Regions from separate parts of the Pseudomonas sp. EA_35y_Pfl2_R5 genome, predicted to be linked through region 1. Evidence: riboswitches for the same ligand, from Rfam matches in the RefSeq annotation. Region 1 holds a riboswitch; each other region holds the start of a gene.
What was found. Region 1 has a riboswitch for cobalamin ahead of cobG (precorrin-3B synthase). Riboswitches for the same ligand answer to the same signal wherever they lie in the genome.
Positions count from the first base shown of each region.

Region 2: it holds a riboswitch for cobalamin, as region 1 does, so the genes downstream of both, AACX99_RS18230 (energy-coupling factor ABC transporter permease) here and cobG (precorrin-3B synthase) in region 1, are expected to answer to the same signal.
Region 3: it holds a riboswitch for cobalamin, as region 1 does, so the genes downstream of both, cobO (cob(I)yrinic acid a,c-diamide adenosyltransferase) here and cobG (precorrin-3B synthase) in region 1, are expected to answer to the same signal.
Region 4: it holds a riboswitch for cobalamin, as region 1 does, so the genes downstream of both, AACX99_RS15530 (TonB-dependent receptor domain-containing protein) here and cobG (precorrin-3B synthase) in region 1, are expected to answer to the same signal.

Region 1 covers NZ_CAXAOW010000001.1:573,937-579,856, reverse strand. Annotated here, with positions in the region: gene cobJ (precorrin-3B C(17)-methyltransferase) at 1-584, opposite strand, end outside; gene AACX99_RS02610 (precorrin-2 C(20)-methyltransferase) at 721-1,473, opposite strand; gene AACX99_RS02605 (precorrin-8X methylmutase) at 1,470-2,096, opposite strand; gene cobG (precorrin-3B synthase) at 2,089-3,432, opposite strand; cobalamin riboswitch at 3,529-3,716, opposite strand; gene cbiE (precorrin-6y C5,15-methyltransferase (decarboxylating) subunit CbiE) at 3,775-4,977, shown strand; gene AACX99_RS02590 (cobalt-precorrin-6A reductase) at 4,974-5,693, shown strand; gene AACX99_RS02585 ((2Fe-2S) ferredoxin domain-containing protein) at 5,779-5,920, shown strand, end outside.
Region 2 covers NZ_CAXAOW010000013.1:54,106-60,025, forward strand. Annotated here, with positions in the region: gene amn (AMP nucleosidase) at 1-607, opposite strand, end outside; gene AACX99_RS18220 (DUF3703 domain-containing protein) at 691-1,017, opposite strand; gene AACX99_RS18225 (hypothetical protein) at 1,126-1,866, shown strand; gene AACX99_RS18230 (energy-coupling factor ABC transporter permease) at 1,871-2,551, opposite strand; cobalamin riboswitch at 2,607-2,814, opposite strand; gene AACX99_RS18235 (PaaI family thioesterase) at 2,847-3,302, opposite strand; gene AACX99_RS18240 (acyl-CoA dehydrogenase family protein) at 3,312-4,964, opposite strand; gene AACX99_RS18245 (TetR/AcrR family transcriptional regulator) at 4,961-5,614, opposite strand; gene AACX99_RS18250 (hybrid sensor histidine kinase/response regulator) at 5,874-5,920, opposite strand, start outside.
Region 3 covers NZ_CAXAOW010000003.1:81,656-87,575, reverse strand. Annotated here, with positions in the region: gene cobD (threonine-phosphate decarboxylase CobD) at 1-919, opposite strand, end outside; gene cbiB (adenosylcobinamide-phosphate synthase CbiB) at 912-1,820, opposite strand; gene bluB (5,6-dimethylbenzimidazole synthase) at 1,817-2,464, opposite strand; gene AACX99_RS07610 (cobyrinate a,c-diamide synthase) at 2,461-3,774, opposite strand; gene cobO (cob(I)yrinic acid a,c-diamide adenosyltransferase) at 3,774-4,385, opposite strand; cobalamin riboswitch at 4,496-4,718, opposite strand; gene AACX99_RS07600 (methyl-accepting chemotaxis protein) at 5,216-5,920, shown strand, end outside.
Region 4 covers NZ_CAXAOW010000009.1:41,807-47,726, reverse strand. Annotated here, with positions in the region: gene dxs (1-deoxy-D-xylulose-5-phosphate synthase) at 1-1,780, shown strand, start outside; cobalamin riboswitch at 1,847-2,059, shown strand; gene AACX99_RS15530 (TonB-dependent receptor domain-containing protein) at 2,160-4,052, shown strand; gene AACX99_RS15525 (cobalamin-binding protein) at 4,106-4,903, opposite strand; gene AACX99_RS15520 (MFS transporter) at 4,903-5,316, opposite strand; gene ribA (GTP cyclohydrolase II) at 5,313-5,920, opposite strand, start outside.

The sequences.
Region 1 (5,920 bases):
CGGTTGAGCGGGCTGATATGGATCACCCGGTTGGCCTGGTTATCCACCGGCAGTTTGGCCTGGGCCAGCCAGGGTGCGTCGCCCTCGATCCTCACCGCCTGGCCGCCGAGCAGGTCGCTGACAAAGCTTTTGCCTTGTTCCAGATCGGCCAGTACATAGCCGGCTGGTGGCTCCAGCAGGCAGGTGCCAAAGCGCAGTTCGCCGCTGGTGGTGATCGCCGCGCTGGTCTGCAAATGCGCGGCAATTTCCCGCGCCATGCGGTTGACCCCACCGAGGCCGCCGAGCAGCGGCACCACGGCGCTGCCATCTTCGGCCACGGCCAGCACCGGTGGCTCGTGGTCTTTCTCGCCGAGCACGGCGGCCAGGCTACGAATCACGATGCCGACGGCGCACAACACAATCAGCGGCGTACCGGCGCGATAGAGCGTGCGCAGGGTGTCGCCGAAGTCGTCATAAAGCCGATCGACATCCGCCACTCGACCGCTCAGGCCGTGGATTTGCGCCTGTGAATAAAGCGCCTGGATGCGCCGAGCGCAGGGCAGGGCGGAGGGGCCGAGGATAATGATGGCGGGAGCAGCGGTCATAAGGTGTTCCGTGGTTGGCGTAGGAGCGGCCTTGGCCGCGATCAATGGGTAGGGTGGATGACGCTTTTTTCATCCACCATCTCGGCGTTGGTGGATGGGTGAAGCGTCATCCACCCTATGGGTCGTTAAGCCCCGGTTAACCGCGCCATTTCTCGCCGGGGATCACGATCATCGAGAAGTACGGCGAGGACATCGGCTCCACTTCATCCAGCGGCACGATGCGCTGGTTGCCCATGGTCGCGCGCTCGACGTAGTGGGCGCGCTGGTCGATGCCCAGCTCTTGCAGCACACGGCGAACTTTCTCGAAATTGCGCCCCAACTTTATGATCACCGCGGCTTCGGCGCTGTGCAGGCGCTGCTTGAGTTCGTCTTCGGGCAACACGCCGGAGAGCACGCTCAAAGATTGATTGCGGTACACCAGTGGGGTGCCGAGCACCGAGGCGCAGCCGAGCATGGAGCAAACGCCGGGCACCACTTCCACCTCGTACTGGCCGGCCAGACGGTCGTGCAGGTACATATAGGAGCCGTAGAAAAACGGGTCGCCTTCGCAGATCACCGCTACATCCTGACCGGCGTCGAGCCGCGCGGCGATCTGCACCGCGCAGGTGTCGTAGAAGTCGCTGATCACATCTTCATAGCTCAGCGGCGCGGCGAGTTTTTCCGTGGTCACCGGGTAGACCAGCGGCAAGCGCTGCTGGGTGTCGGTCAGGTGCTGCTCGATAATGCCGAAGGCGTTACCGCCCTGGCCCTTGTTGGCTTTGGCCTTGGCCACAAAGTAGCCGACCACAGCGGCCGATTGCAGCAGGCGCAAGGCCTTGAGGGTAACCAGCTCGGGGTCGCCGGGACCGACGCCGAGGCCGAGCAGGCGGCCTTTTTGTGTGCTCATCACTCCACCTCCGTGGCCAGGGCGTTGACCGCCGCCACCGCCATGGCGCTGCCGCCACGCCGACCACGGACGATTACATAAGGCACGCCACGGCTGTCGGCGGCGAGGGCGTCTTTGGATTCGGCTGCGCCGATAAAGCCCACTGGCATGCCGATAATCAGCGCCGGTTTTGGCGCGCCGGCGTCGAGCATTTCCAGCAGATAGAACAGCGCGGTGGGCGCGTTGCCGATCACCACCACGCTGTCTTCCAGGTGCTCGCGCCAATGTTCCAATGCGACTGCCGAACGGGTATTGCCCAGTTCGCGGGCCTGCTCGATCACGCCGTCGTTATGCAGGGTGCAGATCACCGGGTTATTCGCGGCCAGGCGCGGGCGGGTGATGCCTTCGGCGACCATCCGCGCATCGCAGAGAATCGCCGCACCCTTGGCCAGGGCCGCGCGGCCAGCGGCACCTGCGCCGGGGGAGAAGCGCAGGTCCTGCACCACATCGACCATGCCGCAGGCGTGGATGATACGCACGGCGAGCTTTTCCAGATCGGCCGGGATCGCTGACAGGTCAGCCTCGGCGCGGATGGTGGCGAAGGACTGACGGTAGATTTCCTGGCCGTCGCGGATGTACTCAAGCATCGCTGTTTCCTGTTGCGCAGTGGGCGGCGAACCAGTCGCCGGCCTCGTCGATAGTCATGGCGCTGGCCTGCAGCTGACCGAAACCGGCCGCCTCGGGCGTGCGTTGATAGAGTTGGTAGTGGCCAGCGCTGCTGGCCAGCAAGGTAAAGGGCGCGGTATGGGCGGCGGCGCAGGAGCGCGGGCAGGCGCTTAGATGCACCTGCGGCCGTGCGCTGCTGGTGCGCAGGCGCTTGGCGAGCTGCAGGGCATCGGCCTTGCTGTCGCTCAGGCCTTTGCTGCATGCGGCTGAGCCGGTACAGGCGATCAGATTGCTTAACGGCTCCTGCGCATCGGTGAGCAGGCCGAGTTCGGCCAGTGCGTGCAGCAGTTTGTCTGCCGATGGCTTGGGGATATTCGGTAGCAACAGGCCCTGCCAGGGCGTCAGGCGCAGGCTGGTATCGCCACAGTGCTCAGCCAGCTCGGCCAGGGTTTTGAGTTGTGCGGCGTCGATCCGCCCCAGCCGCGAGGCGGCGGCGACCATGTACAGGCCGGCCTGCTGCTGTGGATAAATGCCCATCGGCGCGCGTGGGCTGACTGGTTTGCGTTGCCAATCAGCCGGGGCCGCTTGCACGGTAAAGGGCAGGCGCGTTTGCAGCTGTTGCAGCAGTTGGTGGGCGGGAATCACGCTTAGCAGCTGGCGCATCCGGCTGTGTTCGTTGCCAGCCAGATCGAGGAACAGCCTGAGCAGCTGTTCTACCAACGGCACGGCCTGCTCAACGTTGACCATGCCCAGCGGCGGATCACTGGGGCAACCCGCCAGGCCAAACGTCAATCGGGCCGGCGATCCGGGCAGGGCGCTAAGCCAGATATCGTGGGGGTGTTCGAGCATCGCCAGGGCTTCGCCGCCGTCCAGCTGCAAGGCGAACTTGGCCGACAGCCCATGCAGCGCCGGGGTGGTTTGCAGCAGGGCGAGCAGCGCGGCGGCCAGTGGGCGGGTGTCGAGCAGGGCGTGCGGGTCGAGGCCGGCGGCGGGGCTGAGCAGCAGGTTGCGCACATCGTCGGCGGCCGGGTTGCTTGGGCCCAGGCCGGCGGCCAGCAGGCGCTCGATCAGCTCGGCCTGCTGGCCAGCCAATACGCCACGAATCTGCAGATTGCTGCGGTTGGTCAGCTCCAGCAAACCGTTGGCGCAGCGCTCGGCCGCCTCGGCGATGGCGCGTGCCTGTTGGCTGTTAAGCACGCCGCCGGCCAGTTTGACCCGGCAGATGCCGCCGTCCAGCGCCGGAACGATACGCAGCAGGCCGGGACACGCGCTAGGACGTGGGTCGGGCAGGTCGGCGGAGGTTGGACGGTCGCGCAAAAAGGGTCACCAGCAACAAAGACGCGGCGACCGAACCAGCGAAATCCGCCCACAGGGGATTTCATGGCATCGGTACACCCCGCCCGATGTTGGCACTCGCGACTAGCGTCGTCGGCAGGTCTCCTGGCTGACAGGTCATCATCTGCCGCGGCCTTCCCGGTTACCCAGTGGCGCAGTTGCGGCAGACTCGCTGTTTACAGTTGCGGGGGCAGCCACGGTTTAACCGTGTTCCCTCTTAGGCCCTATGCACAATGGCGGCGGGCACCGACGAAGGCGCTATTATGCCCGCTTTGTTTGACGCGCAGACACCCTTGCTCGTCGGGCGGGCGCAGAGGAGTGGGTATGACGGCCTGGTTAACCCTGGTGGGCATTGGTGAAGACGGTTACGCCGGTCTGGGTGAGGCGGCGCGTCGGGCGCTGGGCGAGGCGCAGTGGATTGTCGGCAGCCCACGACAGCTGGCGCTGTTGCCCAGCGATCTGCCAGGGCAGCACGAGCTGTGGCCGAGCCCATTCAGCCTGGAACCCGTACTGGCGCGGCGCGGTACGCCGCTGTGTGTGCTGGCCAGTGGTGATCCGCTGTTCTACGGGGTTGGTGCGAGCCTGGCGCGGCAGCTGCCAGCGGAAGAGTTGCGGGTGTTTTCCGCACCGTCTTCGGTGTCCCTGGCCGCCGCCCGTATGGGCTGGCCGTTGCAGGAGGTGACGGTGCTGTCGCTGGTGGCGCGGCCGTTGGCGGCGCTGCAGGCGCAGATTTTCCCCGGTGCGCGGCTGCTGCTGTTGAGCAATGACGGTGATAGCCCGGCGGCGGTGGCCGAGTTGCTGCGCGCGCGTGGTTTTGGCCTCAGCCGGTTGACCGTGCTGGAGCATTTGGGCGGCGCCAGTGAGCGGCGCATCGACGGCTTGGCCAGTGACTGGTCGCTGCCACGGGTGGCTGACCTTAATCTGCTGGCGGTCGACTGCGTTGCAGATGCCGACGCGCGCTTGCTGCCGCTCACGCCGGGTTTGTCGGACGACACCTATCAGCACGACGGCCAGCTGACCAAGCGCGACGTGCGCGCCATCACCCTGGCGCGCCTGGCGCCGCAACCCGGCGAGCTGCTTTGGGATGTCGGAGCGGGTTGCGGTTCCATCGGTATCGAATGGATGCGCACACACTCCAGCTGCCGGGCGCTTGCGGTCGAGGCCGATGCCGGCCGTCAGGCGCATATCCAACACAACCGCGATGCCCTCGGCGTGCCCGGCCTGCAATTGGTCGCCGGCCGTGCGCCCGAGGCCTTGGCCGGCTTGGCCGCGCCAGATGCGATCTTTATCGGCGGTGGGGTGACCATCCCCGGCGTGTTGGAGCAGTGCTGGGCCAGCCTTAAGCCGGGCGGTCGGCTGGTGGCCAATGCCGTCACTCTGCAAAGCGAAGCGGCGTTGGTGGCCTGGCGCGAGCAGGTGGGCGGCGAGTTGATCCGTATCAGCGTGGCCCAGGCGCAGCCGCTGGGCGGTTTCGACACCTGGCGCAGCGCCTTGCCGATCACCCTGCTGGAGGTGTGCAAGCCGTGAGCCCGCGAATTCTGCTATTGGGCGGCACTACCGAGGCGCTGCGCCTGGCGCGGCGTTTAAGCCCTGAAGCGATCTACAGTCTGGCCGGGTTGGGCCGGGTGCCGGATGACTTGCCCTGTCAGGTGCGCGTCGGCGGCTTTGGCGGAGCCGAAGGGCTGGCGACGTTTATCCGCGAACAGGGCGTCGAACTGCTGCTCGATCTGACCCACCCCTATGCCGCACAGATCAGCACCAATGCCGCCCGCGCCGCCGAGCTGAGCGGAGTTGCCTGCTGGGCGCTGCGCCGCCCCGGCTGGCAGGCTGGCGCCGGAGATGACTGGCGCGAAGTGGGTGACTGGAACGAACTGGTGGCTGCGCTGCAAGACTTTCGTCGTCCGCTGTTTACCCTAGGCCGCGAACCGCTGGAGCATCTGCATGAAATCCCCCCTCATCAACACTGGACGGTGCGTTGCCTAACGGCCCAGGAGGCCGTGCCGCGGGCGACAATTATCGGCGCTCGCGGGCCGTTTGATCTGCACGGCGAGCGCGCACTGTTCGCTCTGTTGGGCAGCGATGTGTTGGTCAGCAAGAACAGCGGCAGCCAGTCCACCGAGCCGAAACTGCAGGTGGCGCGGGAGCTGAGCGTGCCGGTTTTGCTGCTGCGTCGGCCTGATTTGCCGAGTGTGGAGCGCGAGTTTGCCTGCCTGGAAGATCTTGTCGAGGCGCTGCAGTTATAGGGTAGGGTGGATGACGCTTCATCCACCCTACGTGCCAAATGCAAAACATCCCCTGCTAGACTGCCGCCCCGCTTTGGAGGCCGCCATGACCACGCCCGTTTCACCCTACGCCCGCATTTTGTTTGTCGGCCCGGAGCTGACCGAGGGCTCGTTTGCCGAGCTGCTGCGTCGCCGGTTGGTTGAGCTGCGTGGTGAAGCAGCGCTGGCCGATATCGTCGACACCAGCG
Region 2 (5,920 bases), on a different contig from region 1:
GCACATGTCGCCAGTCGCTGCCGGTGTAATGCACCAGTCGACGCAGGGAGAAATCCACCCGAGCCGCATCGAACAGCGCCAGCGGCAGCGGGTCGGTATTTTCCCAGTCGTACAAGCCATCAGCCGTGCCGTCAGTGGCAGCAGACAGGTCGGTGCTGGGAAACACCCGCGCCAACTCGGCAGCGGTGACCCCGGAGCCAGCCAGCTCATCGCCCTGCTCGACCACGTACGGATAAGGAATATTCTGCTGGCTGACGCCCACTTCCACGCGTACGGTGAAATCCCCCATCAACGGGCGCAGCTGCTCGAGCAGGTACTTACGAAACGCCGCCGGGTGGGTGACGGTGACGCTGTAGGTACCCGGCACCTGTACCTTGGCATAAGCGCGCACGCTGGCCGCCACCTCGCCCTGGCCCTGGTAGATCAGGCGCAACTCGGGGTAGCGAAACTGACACTGTTGGGCGACATCCGGCTTGATGCGCTCTTTCAGGTAGCGCTTGAGCGCCTGACTCAAGCCCGTGGTCGCCTGCAGGTGCAGGGCGGCCAGACGATCCACCGCTTCTTCAGCGGTTTTGGCGACAATAAAGTCATCGGAACAAGGGTTCACAAGGCACCTTCCTGGCTGATCTCAATGGCTCTATCTTGCCCTGATCCGCCGCGCTTGCGATAGCGCGACGTTACCCGCGCAAGCTACTTGAGCAGCGTTTGCAGATCCTCGGGCACAGCCTGTGGGGTCAGCGGGCCGACGCGCCGGGTGCCCGGATTACCCAGGGGAAACAGCCCCAGCAACGACCCCAGGCTACCGGGAATGCGCAGCAGTTGTGCCAAGCCCTCGGCCCAATCGCGCTGCCGCCAGGCCCAGGCGAGCACCCACAGGTGGCTGCGCAGGTGTTCGCTGAAATAGCGCTGACCGAGAATATGCGCCCGTTCCAGATGGCGCAGCTCGGCAGCAGGATCAGTGCCGCGCAGGGCGCGGGCCAGTTGGTATTCCTGCCAGAAGGCTTGTTCGCGGGTCATGGCAACACTCCTATTTTTCAGCTGCGTCGCAGTCTGCAAGTGCGGGGCGGCCCCCAGGTCAAGCATCCGTTGCTAATCTTCTGTTAGCCAATTGCCTAAGGAACACTCATGCCGCGCGCGCTGCTCACCCTTGTGCTCTGCCTGTTACCCAGTTTTCTGCTGGCCGATAGCCTGGACGGCCATTACCTGACCACATTGGATGGCCAGCCAGCCGAAATGCACCTGCGCAGCCAGGGCCAGCAGGTCACGGGGGAGTATGTGGAAGGTGGCAGGTTGCGCCTGCAGATCAGCGGCAGCTTTGACGGCCAGTTGCTCAGCGCGCAGATCAGCGAAGCGCAATCCGGGCAGCTGATTGCCAATATGAATGCCACCTACGCCAATGGCGTGCTCAACACCCATATCGCCGCGCGTAATCCGACTACCGGGGCAACCCTGGAGCGCAAGGCGCTGTTCCACCGACAGAATTTGAGTGCAGTAGCCGCTCAAGCAAGCAGCCCAAGCAGCAGCGCCACCCGCGACCCGGCACTGATCGGCACCTGGGTACACGAGAAGATCATTAACAGCGGCGGCGCCAATTTCGCCTCTATGACCACGCAGATGATTCTACACATGCAGGGCGACGGCAGCGTTTCACAATGGACACGTAGCGTGGCAGGTGGCGCCGACTGGAACTACGACAGCCCTGGCGAACTGCAATACAGCGGCCGCTGGCAGAGTAATAACGGCCTGCTGGAAGTGCAGATGCAGGGCCGCAGCGACTATCAGCCTGCCGCCTACTATCGCTTCAGTGACCAGTACCTGGTCACTGAGAGCAATACCGGTAAGCTGATCTGGCAGCGTCGCCAGTAATCAATCAGGCCGGTTGGTGCAGACGCGAGTTGAACAACGGCCCACGGCTATAAGTCGACAGCGCCTTGGCAGCGGCCAGCACACCCAGATCGACCAGCGGCTCGATCAGGATCACGCTCATATAGGCCAGGCCAAAACTGCCCACGGCCTCCAGGTTATCGCCGGAGAAGCCGTTGCCATAGAACGCCCAGAAGCCGACCCAGGCGACGATGCCGCCCTGATAGGCAGTCGACAGCGCCAGCGCCTGCTTGTAGGAGAGGTCCACATAGGCAGTACCCGGCACGATAATGCGCTTGGCCAGCACACTGATAGCCCACAGCGGCACCAGCAGCGTGGTGACGTTCATACCGTACTGCGGCAGGTCGAACTGAGCGAACAGCAGCCCCTGCAGTAGCAGACCGAGCGCCAGACCAACAGCCGTAGCACCGGCGCCGAACAGCAACAGCAGGGTCGAACCGAGGATCAGATGCACCTCGGAAACCCCGACCGCATGGTGCGGAAAGACCTCGAAGAAGCAGAACACCAGGGCAGTGGTCAGCACGCTGCGTAACGCCAGAGCGGCAGCGCCACCGTTGCTGCGTACGCTGTCGAGGGCAAGCTTGGCCGTGAGGCCAAAGGCACCTGCGGCGGTTGCATAACTAAGGAAGAGTTTGGCGCCAGTAACGACTTCGGGTTCGATGTGCATAGAGATTCCTGTACCGCGCCCACCGCGCGATGATCTGGATTGAGGGGATGGGCATAAGCGCCCGGCTTCGATGGCAGGTCTCCTGGCTCACGGTTTGACACTTCGCCCGCCTTCCCGGCCTTGCGGTCAGTGGCATATGGGCGCTATTCACCGTTTACAGTTGCGGGGGCAGCCATGGCTTCGGCACCGGTCGCGGTGCTTTCCATGTTCCCTTTTCATCCAGTCGCTTAACACGAGCTGGAACCATCGGCGGCCACCTTACCCGGCGGCAGAGAGAAATGACAGACCCGGCATTTTATGGCGCAGGCGCGCCAACAGACGGAAGAGAGCCTGACGCCGTATGACGCAAGCAGGTGAATACGGCACTGGCGTTGGCGCACAGCTGCCCCTGAGCATCATGCAAAGTGGCTTGCGCAGATACCTGTCGCCCCTCGCGCTGCTGCACGCAAGCTTCGGTATGGAGCGGCAAGGCCGCCAGCCCCATCGGGCGCAGGTAATTCACTTGCAGGCTGGCGGTCACGTAGACCTCCTCGGCACTGGCCTGCGAGTACACCGCCAACCCCAGCGCCGCATCGAACAGCGTGGCGGTATAGCCGCCATGCACACCGCCAAGCGGATTGAAGTGCACGGCCGGCGGCTGACTGCTGAAGCTCGCCACCCCAGCTGCGGCCTGCAGCTGGGAGATACCATAATCCGCACCGATATCACCGGCCAGCCAGGCCTGTAACTGTTCAAAGAGAGTGGCGTGCATATTCAGGCCTCAGATCAGGTGCGGCGTACTGCGCGCCACCAGCGCTTCGACATCCACGCCACGCGGCAAGGTACCGTAAACCCGACCGCCCTGCCCGCCCAGACGGCTGACGATAAAGGCATCGGACACCGGCGCATTACCGGCTTCCAGCAGCAGCTTGGCCTGCAGCGCCAGCGCCACATCTTCGGTGAGCTGACGGGCGCGGTATTGGATATCGGCGGTGTCGCGAAAATCCGCCTGCAGTTGCGTGATATGCGCTTTCAGCCACGCATCGCCATGGCCGTCGCCCAGTTCGGTAAACAGCGCATCAAGCACGCCCGGCTCCTTGGACAAGGCGCGCAGCACGTCTAGGCACTGCACGTTGCCCGAGCCTTCCCAGGTCGAGTTGACCGGCGCTTCGCGGTACAGCCTTGGCAGGATGGTGTCCTCGACATAACCGGCACCGCCCATGCATTCGGCGGCCTCGTTGATCATCGCCGGCGCGCGTTTGCAGATCCAATACTTGCCCACGGCGGTGACCAGGCGGGCGAACTTGTCTTCCTGCTCGTCATGGGCGTTATCCAGCGCCTTGCCCATGCGCATGGTCAGCGCCAAGGCCGCCTCGCTTTCCAGGGCAAGATCGGCCAACACGTTCTGCATCAGCGGCTGTTCGCTCAGTGCGCGCCCGCCAACCTGGCGATGGGCGCAGTGATGCGCGGCCTGAGTCAGGGCCTGACGCATCAGGGCGCTGGAGCCGATCATGCAATCGAAGCGGGTCAACGCGACCATCTCGATAATGGTCGGCACGCCACGGCCCTCTTCGCCAACCATCCAGGCCAGGGCGCCGCGGAACTCCACCTCGCTGGAGGCGTTCGACCAGTTGCCCAGCTTGTTCTTCAGGCGCTGGATATAGAACTCGTTGCGCATGCCGTCCGGGCGGTGGCGCGGCAGCAGAAAGCAGGTCAGGCCCTTGGTGGTGTACGCCAGGGTCAGGAAGGCATCGCACATCGGCGCCGAGCAGAACCACTTGTGGCCGACCAACTCGTAGACCTGGCCCGGGCCGCCAAGGCCGACTGGATAAGCGCGGGTGGTGTTGGCGCGCACATCGGTGCCGCCCTGCTTCTCGGTCATGGCCATGCCGATGGTCGCGCCGGTTTTCTGCTCGATCGGCAGGTTGCGCGGGTCGTATTGAGTCGAGAGGATTTTCGGTAGCCACTTCTCGGCCACATCGGCCTGCAGCTTGAGCGCCGGCACGCTGGCGAAGGTCATGGTCAGCGGGCAACCGCTACCGGCCTCGGCCTGGCTGTGCAGGTAACTCATGGCGGCGCGCGCCACCTGGGCGCCCGCGCGCGGATCGGTCCAGGGCATGGACGGCAGGCCGTGTTCAATGGCCGCACTCATCAGTTGGTGATAAGCCGGGTGAAACTCCACCAGATCGGCACGGTGACCGTAGCGGTCATGGCTCTTGAACACCGGTTTGTTTTCGTTGGCGAGAAAGCCTGCGGCCATCAGCTCGCCGCCCGCCAGGCCGCCATATACATCCAGGCGCTGCTCGGCCCAGCCGCCGCCGAAACGCTTGGTCCACTCCTGCAGCGGCAGGTCAACGCGGTACAGGTTGGCGCCATCCAGCGGCGGCACCTGGTTGAACACTTCATGGGTTTCGGCGTGTTGGCTGGCATTCATGGCTGAGGCTCCTCTTCAGGAAATTTGGCGCCCACGGCGCGCAGGCAAAAGGTGACCAAGGCCTGGCTGACTTCAGCCAGGCTGGGGGCGGGGTATCCGGCTTCACGGGCGGCACGCGCAGGCGGCGACAACGGCCCGACCAGGGCTTCGGCAATGGCGCCGACCAGGCAGGCTGCGACCAGGTTGATCTGCTGCACATGGAACACGCCTTGGTCGACGCCCTCCTGCAGCAATTCGACGAACAGATCGGCATAGGCTTCGCGGTAGAACAGGCGCTGCTCGTCGACTTCCGGATCGACCGGCTCGGCGATCAGGGCGAAGGCCAAACGGCGACTGTCCCAGGCCCGCGCGGCAAAGCGCTCAAGCCCTGCGCCCAGACGCTGCACTGGACTGCCAGTGCCCCGCACGGTAGCAGCCAACGCATCGACCTCACGCTGGCTGGCCACGGCAAACACCTCGGCCGCCAGGCTGCCCTTACTGCTGAAATGACGGTACAGGCTACCGGTGGCAATCCCCACATCCTCGGCCAATGCCTGCATGGTCAAGGCGGCAAAACCGCCCTCGGCAACCCGCGCCAGAGCGGCGCTGATGATGCGCTCACGCAGCGCCTGGTCGCGGTCGATGCGCAGTGCAGTGGTGCGATAGGCCATGGTCTGAATCCTGATTCACTATCGCTTAAGTGAATCAGGATTCAGAGTTTGGCTAAAGGGCGATTCCGGGCACAACAGCGGGCATATTGGCCAGCTGCTGGCGTATACAACTCAACAATAAATTTACGATCTCGCGAGCTAGAGCCATACAAGGCGCTACGTAGTAACAGCCTTCGGCTGGTCAAAGCGGCGAGAAACGCAGCGCAGCGAAGGAACAGCCTACGACTGGCCCGTAGGGTGAGCGCAGCAGATCGTAAGATCAGGACTCGCGGCAGAGCACCCAGTCATGCAAAAGATTGCGCAGCT
Region 3 (5,920 bases), on a different contig from region 1:
CAAAGCGCAGGCTTAGCGGGCTAGCAAACAGCCGAGTGAGGATGCCTTGCGCCGCAAGAAACTCATGCAGTTCTGCAGCAACGGTTGTGCAGCAAAACTGAAACAACGCACAACCACCCGTCGGCGCAAAACCTTGTGCGCTAAGCAGCGCGGCCAGGCGTTCGCCATCGGCCAACAGACGTTCACGCTGCAAATGCTGGCCGGCGTGATCCTGCAGCAGCGCGATGGCCACCACTCGGCTCGGCCCACTGATCGCCCATGGCCCGAGCAGCTCGGCCAGCTGTTCCAGTACGGTCGGCTGAGCCAACACGAAACCCAGGCGGATCCCGGCCAAACCGAAAAACTTGCCGAACGAGCGCAGGACGATCAGCCCCGGCCGTTCGCTAAAGGCCGCCAGGCTGAACTCAGGCGTGCAATCGATAAAGGCTTCATCCACCACCAGCCAACCGCCGCGCTCGGTCAGACGTGCATGCCACTCCAGCAGGCGCTGGGGCTCGATACGCCGGCCAGTCGGGTTATTCGGGTTAATCAGCAGCAGCACATCCAGGCGCTCCAGCGCTCGCTCGATGCCGCCTTCGCTAAGTTCCAGCAGGCGATGGCCCTCGCGTTGCCAGGCAGCCGCGTGTTCGGCATAGGCAGGCGAGACGATGCCGACCCGCGCATCCCGCACCAAACGCGGCAACGCCTGAATCGCCGCCTGGGAGCCCGCCACCGGCAGCAGATTGCTCACGCCGTAGTAATCGCGCGCGGCGATTTCCAGGCCGTCCTGCTGCTCGGGCAAGCGCGCCCAGGCGCTGGCGGGAATCGCCGGCAGCGGCCAACCGTAAGGCGCGATGCCGGTGGACAGGTCCAGCCAGTCCGCTAGGGCGATGCCATAACGCAGCGCAGCAGCACGTAGACGCCCACCATGCTCAAGCATAAAAAGCGCCCCACAACAGCAGTAGCACCAACCACAGCAGCACGCCGCCATTGACTAGATTGAGTGCCCGCTCGATATCGCGCGCCCTGGGTGGCGGCCCCGCCCCCAGTTCAGGCCGTACGTGCAGCTCGCCGTGATATTCCGCAGCGCCGCCCAGGCTGACGCCCAGCGCCCCAGCTCCGGCCGCCATCACCGGGCCGGCGTTGGGGCTGTCCCAGAGCGGCGCCTGGGTCCGCCAGCAGCGCAGCGCCAGCATAGTTTTACCAAGCAAGGCATAGGTCAGGGCAACTAACCGCGCAGGCAGGTAATTGAGACCATCGTCGATCTTCGCTGCGGCCCAGCCGAAGCGCTCGAAACGCTCGTTGCGATAGCCCCACATGGCATCCAGGGTATTGCTCAGGCGGTACAACACCACGCCTGGCGCACCGGCAATAACAAACCAGAACAGCGCGGCAAAAACCGCATCGCTGCCGTTTTCCAACACCGACTCGCTGCCCGCGCGGGCCACGCCCGTAGCGTCCAGCTGCGCGGTATTGCGGCTGACCATATAACCAACCCGCTCCCGCGCCAGCTGCAAATCACCCAGACGCAACGCCTGGGCCACCGGCATGGCGTGTTCACCCAGGCTTTTCAAACCCAAGGCGGCGTATAGCGCAAGAATCTCCACCGCCCAGCCCAGCCCGCTAATCTGGCTCAGCAACCAGGCCAGCAGGGTCAGCGGCAACACCGCCAGGCACCAGGCACTGACACCATGACTGCGCCAACCGCGCCCGGCCGGATTGAAACGCTGCTCGATGCGCTCGGCCATACGACCAAAGGCCACCAGCGGGTGCCAACCCTTGGACTCGCCAAACACGGCATCCAGAGCAACCCCGGCGCAGGTGCTGAGAACCAGGCTCATGGCGTGCCCCACTGGTTCTCGAAAAGCAATTCACTCAATGGCCTTGGCTCGGCCCAGCCTTGCTGCACCAACATCGGCGCCTCATAAAACTCCGTCACTGGCCCCAGGCACAGCACGGCCAGCGGTTTGCTGCCGGTCGGCATGTTGAGCAGATCCGCCAGGGCCTGTGGCTCGAACAGCGATACCCAGCCCATGCCCAGCCCCTCGGCGCGGGCGGCCAGCCAGAGGTTCTGAATCGCGCAGGACAAGGACGCCAAGTCCATTTCCGGCAAGGTACGCCGGCCAAATACATGGGCCTCACGGCCCCCCATCAGGGCTACCACCAACAGCTCGGCGCAGTCGCGAATACCCTCGACTTTAAGCCGCATAAATTCATCGCTGCGCTCGCCCAACGCCTCGGCTGTGCGCAGGCGCTCCTCGTCCACCAGGCCGTGGATCGCCTCACGCAACGCTGGGCGAGTGATGCGAATAAACCGCCAAGGCTGCATCAGCCCGACACTGGGAGCCTGATGGGCGGCCTCCAGCAGGCGCGCAAGCAGCTCGGGCGCTACCTCGCCGCCGCTGAAATGACGCATATCGCGGCGTTCGGCGATAGCGCGGTAAACCGCCGCGCGCTCATCAGGGCTAAAGGCCTGCTCGCTCATGCCGGCGCTCCAGGGAGAAACAGCGCGGCAGCGGCAACCGGGTCGGATGGCAGATAGAAGTGGATATAGGAGGCGGTCATCCGGCCCTGGCGATAGACCGCCTCACTGGTGCGCTTGTAGTTCGGGCACTCGCCACGGGTCAGCGGTTGCAGCTCACTGCTCAGTGCCGAGTAGTGGAAGCTGTGGCCGCGCAGCAGCCCTTCCGGCAGCTCCGCTTGTTGCAAGGCCATGGCGGTCATGCGCGGTTGCAGAGTCGCCTCGCCATTTAGCAAGCCGAGCATCTGCCCGCTGGCGCCCTGTTTGTCGGTCAGTTTGTCGAGCAAATAGAGCATGCCGCCGCACTCAGCATGGATTGGCTTACCGGCAGCATGGTGCGCACGGATCGCCTCAGCCATGGCCTGGTTGGTTTCAAGTGCAGCCAGGTGCAGCTCCGGGTAGCCGCCAGGCAGGTACAGGCTGTCGATATCGGGCAGTTGCTGATCGCTGAGCGGCGAAAAGAACCTCAACTCAGCGCCCAGTTCGTTCAACAGATCGAGGTTGGCCTGGTAGAGAAAGGCAAAGGCGCTGTCGCGCGCCACGCCAATGCGCACGCCCTTAAGCAAAGGCGCGGGCCTGGCCTGTTCAGGCGCGGCGAAACTGACGGGGGGCGGCAGCCTGGTATCGGCGCTGGCGGCCAGGGCATCGGCGGCGGCGTCCAGGCGTGCATCCAGGTCAGCCAGTTCGCCTGCCTGTACCAGCCCCAGATGACGGCTCGGCAAGCCGACTTCGGCGCTGCGCGGCAAGGCGCCGTACCAGTGAATCGAGGCCGGCAGCGCATCGCGTAGGATCTCGCCATGCCGCACACTGCCGACCCGGTTGCCGAGCACCCCGGAGAATGGCAGATCAGACTGAAAAGTCGCCAGGCCATGGGCCATGGCACCGAAGGTCTGCGCCATGGCAGAGCCGTCGATAACCGCTAGCACTGGTACGGCGAAGTGTCGCGCCAGATCAGCCGCCGACGGCGTGCCATCGAACAGGCCCATCACCCCTTCGATCAGGATCAGATCGGCATCGCCCGCCGCTTGCCACAGCAAGCGACGGCTCTCGGCCTCACCGACCATCCACAGGTCAAGCTGATACACCGGTGCGCCGCTAGCGCGGGCGAGAATCATCGGGTCGAGGAAGTCCGGGCCGCACTTGAACACCCGCACGCGCTTACCCTGGCGCGCGTGCAAACGTGCCAGGGCAGCGGTCACAGTGGTCTTGCCTTGGCCGGAGGCCGGTGCGGCGATCAATAGCGCGGGGCATTGGCGGGCAGCCGAGTGGCTCATTAAAATTCCACTCCCTTCTGCGCCTTAACCCCGGCCTTGAAGGCGTGCTTGACCAAACTCATCTCGGTCACGGTATCCGCTGCCTCGATCATCCCTGGCAGCGCGCCGCGACCAGTTACCACCACATGCTGCAGCAGCGGCCGCGCTTCAATATCGGCGAGCACCGCATCGAGCTCCAGATAACCGTATTTCAGGGCGATATTCAGCTCGTCGAGCACCACCAGGCCAATGGCCGAGTCATTCAGCAGTTGCGCCGCTACCGCCCAGGCTTCGCGCGCCTTATCGATATCGCGTTGGCGATCCTGGGTCTCCCAGGTAAAGCCCTCGCCCATTACGTGATAACTGACTTCATCGGGAAAACGGCGAAAGAAGGCTTCTTCGCCGGTGCTGGCCGCGCCCTTGATAAATTGCACCACGCCAACCTTGAGGCCGTGCCCCAGGGCGCGGGCGACCATGCCGAAGGCGCTGCTGCTCTTGCCCTTGCCATTGCCGCTGTGCACCAGCAGCAGGCCGTATTCGTCCTGGGCTTGGGCAATCTTTTCATCGATCAGGGCTTTCTTGCGGGCCATGCGCGCCTTGTGCCGGGCGTCACGCTCAATCGATTCAGTCATCGCACTGCTCCACCGCCACAGGGCGATCTGGCTGGAAAAAGCATGCGGGGATAGGGAAAGCGCGGGTTCACGCACAGCGCAAACCACACGCCAGCCATCGCCCTCCGCGATGCCGTGGACTGCAACAGGCCGGTCTCCGGGCTTGTGAGCGAACCGTCAAGGCTCTCGACCGCGCCTTCCCATGCATACAGCACAGTGGCACTTGCGGCGATTGACTCACTTACCGTTGCGGGGGCAGCGTCGGAATGACTGGCGTAAACGCACAACGCACCGACTTCCCAGTTTCACCCCCACACGCACAGCGTTGGGGGCACCTGTTACAAGGCGCGAAGGGTAGAGAGTTCGGGTTTGGGCGTCAAACGCCGATTGTTCGGGCCTTCAGATGGAAACCCCTAGGCCGTGTAGGGGTTTCCCCTATATTCCGTTGCCACGGCGAACTCCTATCTTTCCCAGCATTCGAACTCGTGGGAAAGCTCGCCGTGTTGACCTATTGCACTCTCTGGTTGGGAATCGTCATCTGTCTGGCCGGGCTTGGCTTCGGCCTGCCGTGGGTGAGTGGCGTCGGCGCCCTGCTCACGGCAATCGCCGCGCTGTTCCTGCGGCCGCAAACCGTCGCCGTCGCGCCGCCAATCGAGGTTGTCGAGGCGCCGTCGTCACCAGATTGCGAACCTCTGCTGAGCGCCGTTCTGCCGGCCTGGAACCAGAACCTGGGACAGGTCAGGCAATTGCTGACCCTCAACGTCGGCCAGTTGTTCGAGCGCTTCGCCAGCCTTGGCCAGCACCTGGAGCAGACCCTGAGCCGTTCTGACAGCGCAACCGGCAACGCCGGCATGACCGACAGCCTGCGGCAGGCGCAGCGGCGTCTCGACGAAGTCACCACCGCCTTCCACGCCGCCAGCGTGCACAAGAATGAACTGCTCGCCACCATCAGCCACCTCAACAGCTACGCCAGCGAGTTGCAGGCGATGTCCAAACACGTTCAGGACATCGCCAGCCAGACCAACCTGCTGGCGCTCAATGCCGCCATCGAGGCAGCCCGTGCGGGCGAATATGGCCGCGGTTTCTCGGTGGTCGCCGACGAGGTGCGCAAGCTTTCCAGCCTGTCCGCGGAAACCGGTCAGCGCATGGTGGAAAAGGTCGGCGAGATCAACAAGGCGATCCGCTCCACGGTGAGCGCCGCTGAGGAGCTTTCCAGCAGCGAGGAAAGCAACCTGCGCTACCTCGACCAGGTCTCGGGCGACATCATCAAGGGTCTCAGCCACAGCCTCGAAGCACTCGCCGACACCTCCCGCGAACTGCAACAGGACGCCCGCTCCACCCAGAGCACCCTGCAGGAAATCATCGTCAGCCTGCAGTTCCAGGACCGCTCCGATCAGATGCTCGACCATCTTCAGCTCGATCTCGAACGCCTGCAACGCGCCATCGAACAGCAGGACCCGATCATCGCCAAGCCGCAGCAATGGCTTGACGAATTACGCCGCCAATTCACCACCGACGAAGAACGCGGCGTCAAGAAGGCTGGCCGTGCCAGCCAA
Region 4 (5,920 bases), on a different contig from region 1:
GCTACGCCAGTACTTGCTGTATACGGTCGGGCAGACCGGCGGGCACTTCGGCGCGGGCCTTGGCGTGATCGAGCTAACCGTGGCGTTGCATTACGTCTTCGACACCCCGGATGATCGGCTGGTGTGGGATGTCGGCCATCAGGCCTACCCGCACAAGATTCTTACCGGCCGCCGCGAGCAGATGGGCAGCCTACGGCAGAAGGACGGCATCGCCGCCTTCCCGCGCCGCAGTGAGAGCGAGTACGACACCTTCGGCGTCGGCCACTCCAGCACCAGCATCAGCGCAGCCCTGGGCATGGCGATCGCCGCGCGCATCCAAGGCAGCAAGCGCAAAGCCGTAGCGGTAATCGGCGACGGCGCACTGACCGCCGGCATGGCCTTCGAGGCCCTGAACCACGCCAGCGACGTCAGCGCCAATATGCTGGTGATCCTCAACGACAACGACATGTCGATCTCCAAGAACGTTGGCGGCCTGTCCAACTACCTGGCCAAGATCCTCTCCAGCCGCACCTACGCCAGCATGCGCGAGGGCAGCAAGAAAATCCTCTCGCGCCTGCCGGGTGCCTGGGAGATCGCCCGTAAGACCGAAGAGCACGCCAAGGGCATGCTCGTGCCCGGCACCCTCTTCGAGGAGTTGGGCTGGAACTATATCGGCCCGATCGACGGCCACGATCTGCCGACCCTGCTCGCCACCCTGCGCAATATGCGCGACCTCGACGGCCCGCAGTTTCTGCATGTGGTGACCAAGAAGGGCAAGGGCTTTGCTCCAGCCGAAGTCGACCCGATTGGCTATCACGCGATTACCAAGCTGGACCCGATCAAACCGGCCGCCAGTGCCGAGCCGAAGCCGCCCGCGGGGCCGAAATACTCCAGCGTATTTGGCCAGTGGCTGTGCGATATGGCCGCGACGGACCCGCGTCTGGTCGGCATCACCCCGGCGATGAAGGAAGGTTCCGATCTGGTGGCGTTCAGTGAACGCTATCCCGAGCGCTATTTCGACGTGGCCATCGCCGAGCAGCACGCGGTGACCCTGGCCGCCGGTATGGCCTGCGACGGTGCCAAGCCGGTCGTGGCCATCTACTCGACCTTTTTGCAACGCGCCTACGACCAACTGATCCACGATGTGGCCGTGCAACACCTCGACGTACTGTTCGCCATCGACCGCGCCGGCCTGGTCGGCGAAGACGGCCCGACCCACGCCGGCAGCTTCGACCTCGCCTATCTGCGCTGCATCCCAGGCATGCTGGTGATGACGCCGAGCGATGAAAACGAACTGCGCCGCATGCTCAGCACCGGCCACCTGTTCAATGGCCCGGCGGCGGTGCGTTATCCGCGCGGCAGCGGCCCGAATGCCACCATCGAGCCAGGTCTTGAACCACTGGAAATCGGCAAGGGTATGGTTCGCCGCCAGGGTAGCAAGGTGGCCCTGCTGGTATTCGGCGTGCAGCTGAGCGAAGCGCTCAAGGTTGGCGACGCACTCGACGCCACGGTGGTAGACATGCGCTTTGTCAAACCGCTGGATGAGGCCCTGGTACGCCAGCTGGCAGCCAGCCATGAGCTGCTGGTGACCGTCGAAGAGAACAGCGTGATGGGCGGCGCCGGCAGTGCAGTCAGCGAGTTCCTCGCCCACGCAGGCATCCTCAAGCCAATGCTTCATCTGGGCCTGCCCGACTACTACGTCGAACACGCCAAACCGGCGCAAATGCTCGCCGAATGCGGACTTGATGCCGCAGGTATCGAAGCCGCCATCCGCACGCGTCTCGCCAGCCTTTCTGCATGAGCACCGCTCATCCAGAGCTGAGCCAGGCTTGCTTGTAATTCATCCACTCGCGCATTAATGTGCGCGGCGTTTTGCTTCCGCCAAGGTGCGCCCTTCCACAGTGAAGCGGCGTTAAACGGGAAGCCGGTGCGTTCTGACGAACCATCCCGGCGCTGCCCCCGCAACGGTAATCGACCGCAGAGCCATTCTGCACGCCACTTCAACGCCACTGGGTTATCCCGGGAAGGCGAGGCGGCGCACGTCGAGAGCCCGGAGACCGGCCTTGCTGGATGTGACTGGTGTTGCGGAGGGCATCACCGTCAAGTTCAGGCTGCCTCAGCGCGCCCGTTCTTGCCCCTGCCCTCCTCAAAAGTCTTCCGACCTTTTGAGGATTCTCTACGTGAAATTGTCCCGTCTTGCCCTGGCTGTGGCGCTGCTGCCGTTGACTGTTCATGCTGACCAAATCAGCAACAGCGCAGACTCGCTGGAGTTGCCGCCGCTGGTTGTGACCTCCGGGCGACATGCCGAACCGATCCAGCAGGCAACCGCTGCCACTACAGTATTTACCCGCCAGGACATCGAACGCCTGCAAGCGCGCAGCGTGGCAGAGCTGCTTGAGCGCGTACCCGGCGTCAGCGTCAGCCGCACCGGCGGAGCAGGCAGCCAAACCGGCCTGTTCGTGCGCGGCACTTCGACCGCGCAAACTTTGGTTCTGGTCGACGGCCAACGTATTGCCGCCGCGTCCAGCGGCACCAGCAGCCTGGAGTTTCTCAGCCCGGAGCAGATCGAACGCGTTGAAGTCGTGCGCGGCGCGCGTTCGGCGCTCTATGGCTCAGATGCCATTGGTGGCGTCGTGCAGATTTTCACCCGCCAAGGCAGCGGCGACGGCCTGAAGCCCTACATGCGTGTTGCTGCCGGCAGCAACCAGACCTTCGAACGCAGCCTCGGGGTATCCGGCGGCGACGAGCAAACCCGCTTCAACCTGGGCGCGGCACTCGATGAAACTCAAGGGATCGACGCCACCCGCGATAATTTCGGCGCCAACGGCGATGACGATGCCTACCGCAATAAATCACTGAGTCTGAATCTCTCACACCGTTTCAATGACGACTTAAAGATCGGCTTCAGCGCCCTCGACCAGCGCGGCCAGAGCGAGTTCGAAGACCTCTTCAGCACCTCACTGCCCACCACGGACTTCCAGCTGAGCAGCCTCTCCAGCTACATTGATGGCAATATCAGCGACGTCTGGAATAGTCGCCTGGAAATCGGCCACAGCGAGGACAAGCGCGACACCGGCAACGATCAGCCAAACGCCAGCGCATTCTCGTTCTACAGCTTTAATACCTACCGCGACTCAGTCAACTGGGTGAACACACTGGCCCTCAACGAGCGCCACCAAGTGCTGCTGGGCGCCGATTGGTATGAGGATCGTGTAAATGGAAGCGAGGACTTCACTGAGGACTCGCGCTGGAACCAGGCGGCCTTTATCCAACACCGCTACAACGCCGACTATTTCTCCACCGAACTAGGTCTGCGCCACGACAAGAACCAGCAATTCGGCAGTGAGAACACCTGGAATGCCGCGCTAACCGTGCCGTTCAATCACAACAACGACCTGATCCTGTCCTATAGCGAAGGCTTCCGCGCACCGACCTTCAACGACCTGTACTACCCAGACTTCTGCTTCGGCGGTTTTTGCTCCGCCAGTGCCAACCCCGACCTAAAGCCGGAAACCTCCAGAAGCTACGAAGCGCAATGGCGTAGCCGTTACAGCAAAACCGGCGCACTGGAGCTGTCGCTATACCGCATCGACCTGCAGGACGCGATTGTTCTCGACCAGAACTTCATTCCACAGAACGTACAGACCGCCCGTATAAACGGCTTCGAAGCAGCGCTAAAGCAGGAGCTGTTCGGTTGGCAGGGCAACCTGGCACTCGCCTTGATCGATCCACGTGATCGCGACACTGGCCATACGCTCACCCGCCGCGCCAAGCGCACGCTGAGCCTCGATTTGGACCGTACGTTCGGCGAGTTTGCGCTGGGTGCCAGCTGGCGCGCGGTCAGCGGTCGCTATGACGATGCCGATAACACCCGTGAGCTCAGTGGATACGGCCTGCTCAACCTGCGCGGCAAATGGCAAGCCAGCCAGGAAGTGGCCTTCGACCTGAAACTGAACAACCTCTTCGATAAGGATTATGCCGAGGCGACTTACAGCACCAGCAACGGCCGCTTCGGCTACAACAACGAAGGCCGCACCGCGCTGTTTGCCGTGACCTGGGCGCCTCAGCTCTGAGGCGCTAACCGTCAACCAGGCAATCGACTGAGCCCCGCAGAACGCGGGGCTTTTTAGTGTGCGCGGCTCAGGGCCTGACACAGCCGCTCGGTGGCTGCCAGCATCTGAAAGCTCGGCCGTTCCAGTCCGGCATCCGGCACTAGCCATAGCTGCTTACGCTGAACCGCCGCCACGCCCGGCCAGATACGCCAGGCGTCCAGCTGCCCTTGCACGCCGGCCAGAATCACCTCAGGGTTCGCTTGCAGCACCGCTTCCACACTGACCTGCGGCGCAGGCAAGGTGAGCTCGGCAAAGATATTCTCGGCGCCGCAGACACGCAGGGCGTCGCTGATAATCTGCTGCCCGCCGATGGTGTACAACGGCGTATCCCAGACCTGATAGAACAGACGCAACGGCTGTACACGCTGAAAGCGCTGACGCAACGCAGCCAGGCCGCGATTGAATTGCTGCTGCAGTTGCTGACCCTGCTCGGCGCGGCCGATACGCGTGCCGATGTCGACGAAGTTTTCTGCTAGGTCAGCCAGCTTGCGCGGCTCGACGATCAGCAGGGGAATCCCCATACGTTGCAGCTGCTGGCGTTGCGCGCTGCTGATGCTGTCGGGCCAGAGCAGCACCAGATCGGGCTGCAGTTCGAGCAGGCTTTCCAGCTCCAGCTGACCATACTTTCCAACCGAAGGTAGCTGCGCCAGCGCTGCAGGGCGCTCACCACCATCCAGCACGCCGACCAGCAGATCGCCCGCCCTCAGCTCCAGCATGATTTCGGTCAGCGACGGGGCCAGCGTGACCACTCGCTCAACCGCCGCCGCCGGCAAAGCCAGCGACAACAGCACACCGAGAATGAGAGGACGCATCAGCCGAGTTGGCGAGGAATGCGGTAGAGGTAGAGCATTACGATGCTGGAAATCGCCAGCAGGATCAGCGGAATCGCTTCCAAGCCCGCGAACACTGCAATGGCGGCAATCCAGGCCGGCAGGGCCGCACCGAGAAAGCCCAGACGGCGTACCCGCGCCAGCTCAATCCAGGCGTCATGCTCATCGGCGGTACCCAAGGCTTTTTCTGTGGCGATCAACGCGCGTTTGTAGCCACTGAACAGCGGCAGGCTGACAAACATTGAGGCCAACCCGCCGATAAACAGTGGCATGGTCAGCAGGCCTGGTTGGCCCGAGCCATACAGCAGGTTGAGCAAAAATAGCGGTGCGAGGGTCACGGCCAGTTGCCGCCACCACTCCAGCGCCAGCCGCTGGCGCACTTCGCCGCGCGTCACAGGCTTTCCTCAACCTCGCCCTGGTGCAGGCTGCCGAGCATATGCCCGAGCTTGCCGGCCTTGGTCGCCAGGTATTTTTTGTTGTGCGGGTTGTGGTCGATCTGCAGCGGCACGCGGGTCGCCACATTAATACCCATATCGCCCAACGCCTTGACCTTGCGCGGGTTGTTGGTCATCAGTTTGAGCTGGCGGATACCCAGGTGATCGAGCATCGGCAGGCAGATCGCGTAGTCACGCTGATCAGCCCCGAAGCCCAGGCGTTCATTGGCTTCCACGGTATCGGCACCGCCATCCTGCAGCTCGTAGGCGCGGATCTTGTTCAGCAGACCAATGCCACGGCCTTCCTGACGCAGATAGAGCAGGACGCCACGGCCTTCATTGGCAATCGCACGTAGCGCCGCTTCAAGCTGAAAACCGCAATCACAACGCAAGCTGAACAGCGCATCGCCGGTCAGGCATTCGGAATGCAAACGGCCCAGCACAGGCGCGTCATCGGCCACATCACCAAAGGTCAGGGCTACATGTTCCTTGCCAGTGGCCTCTTCAAGGAAGCCATGCATGGTGAATACGCCGAAGGGCGTAGGCAGCTGGGAGGCGGCGACAA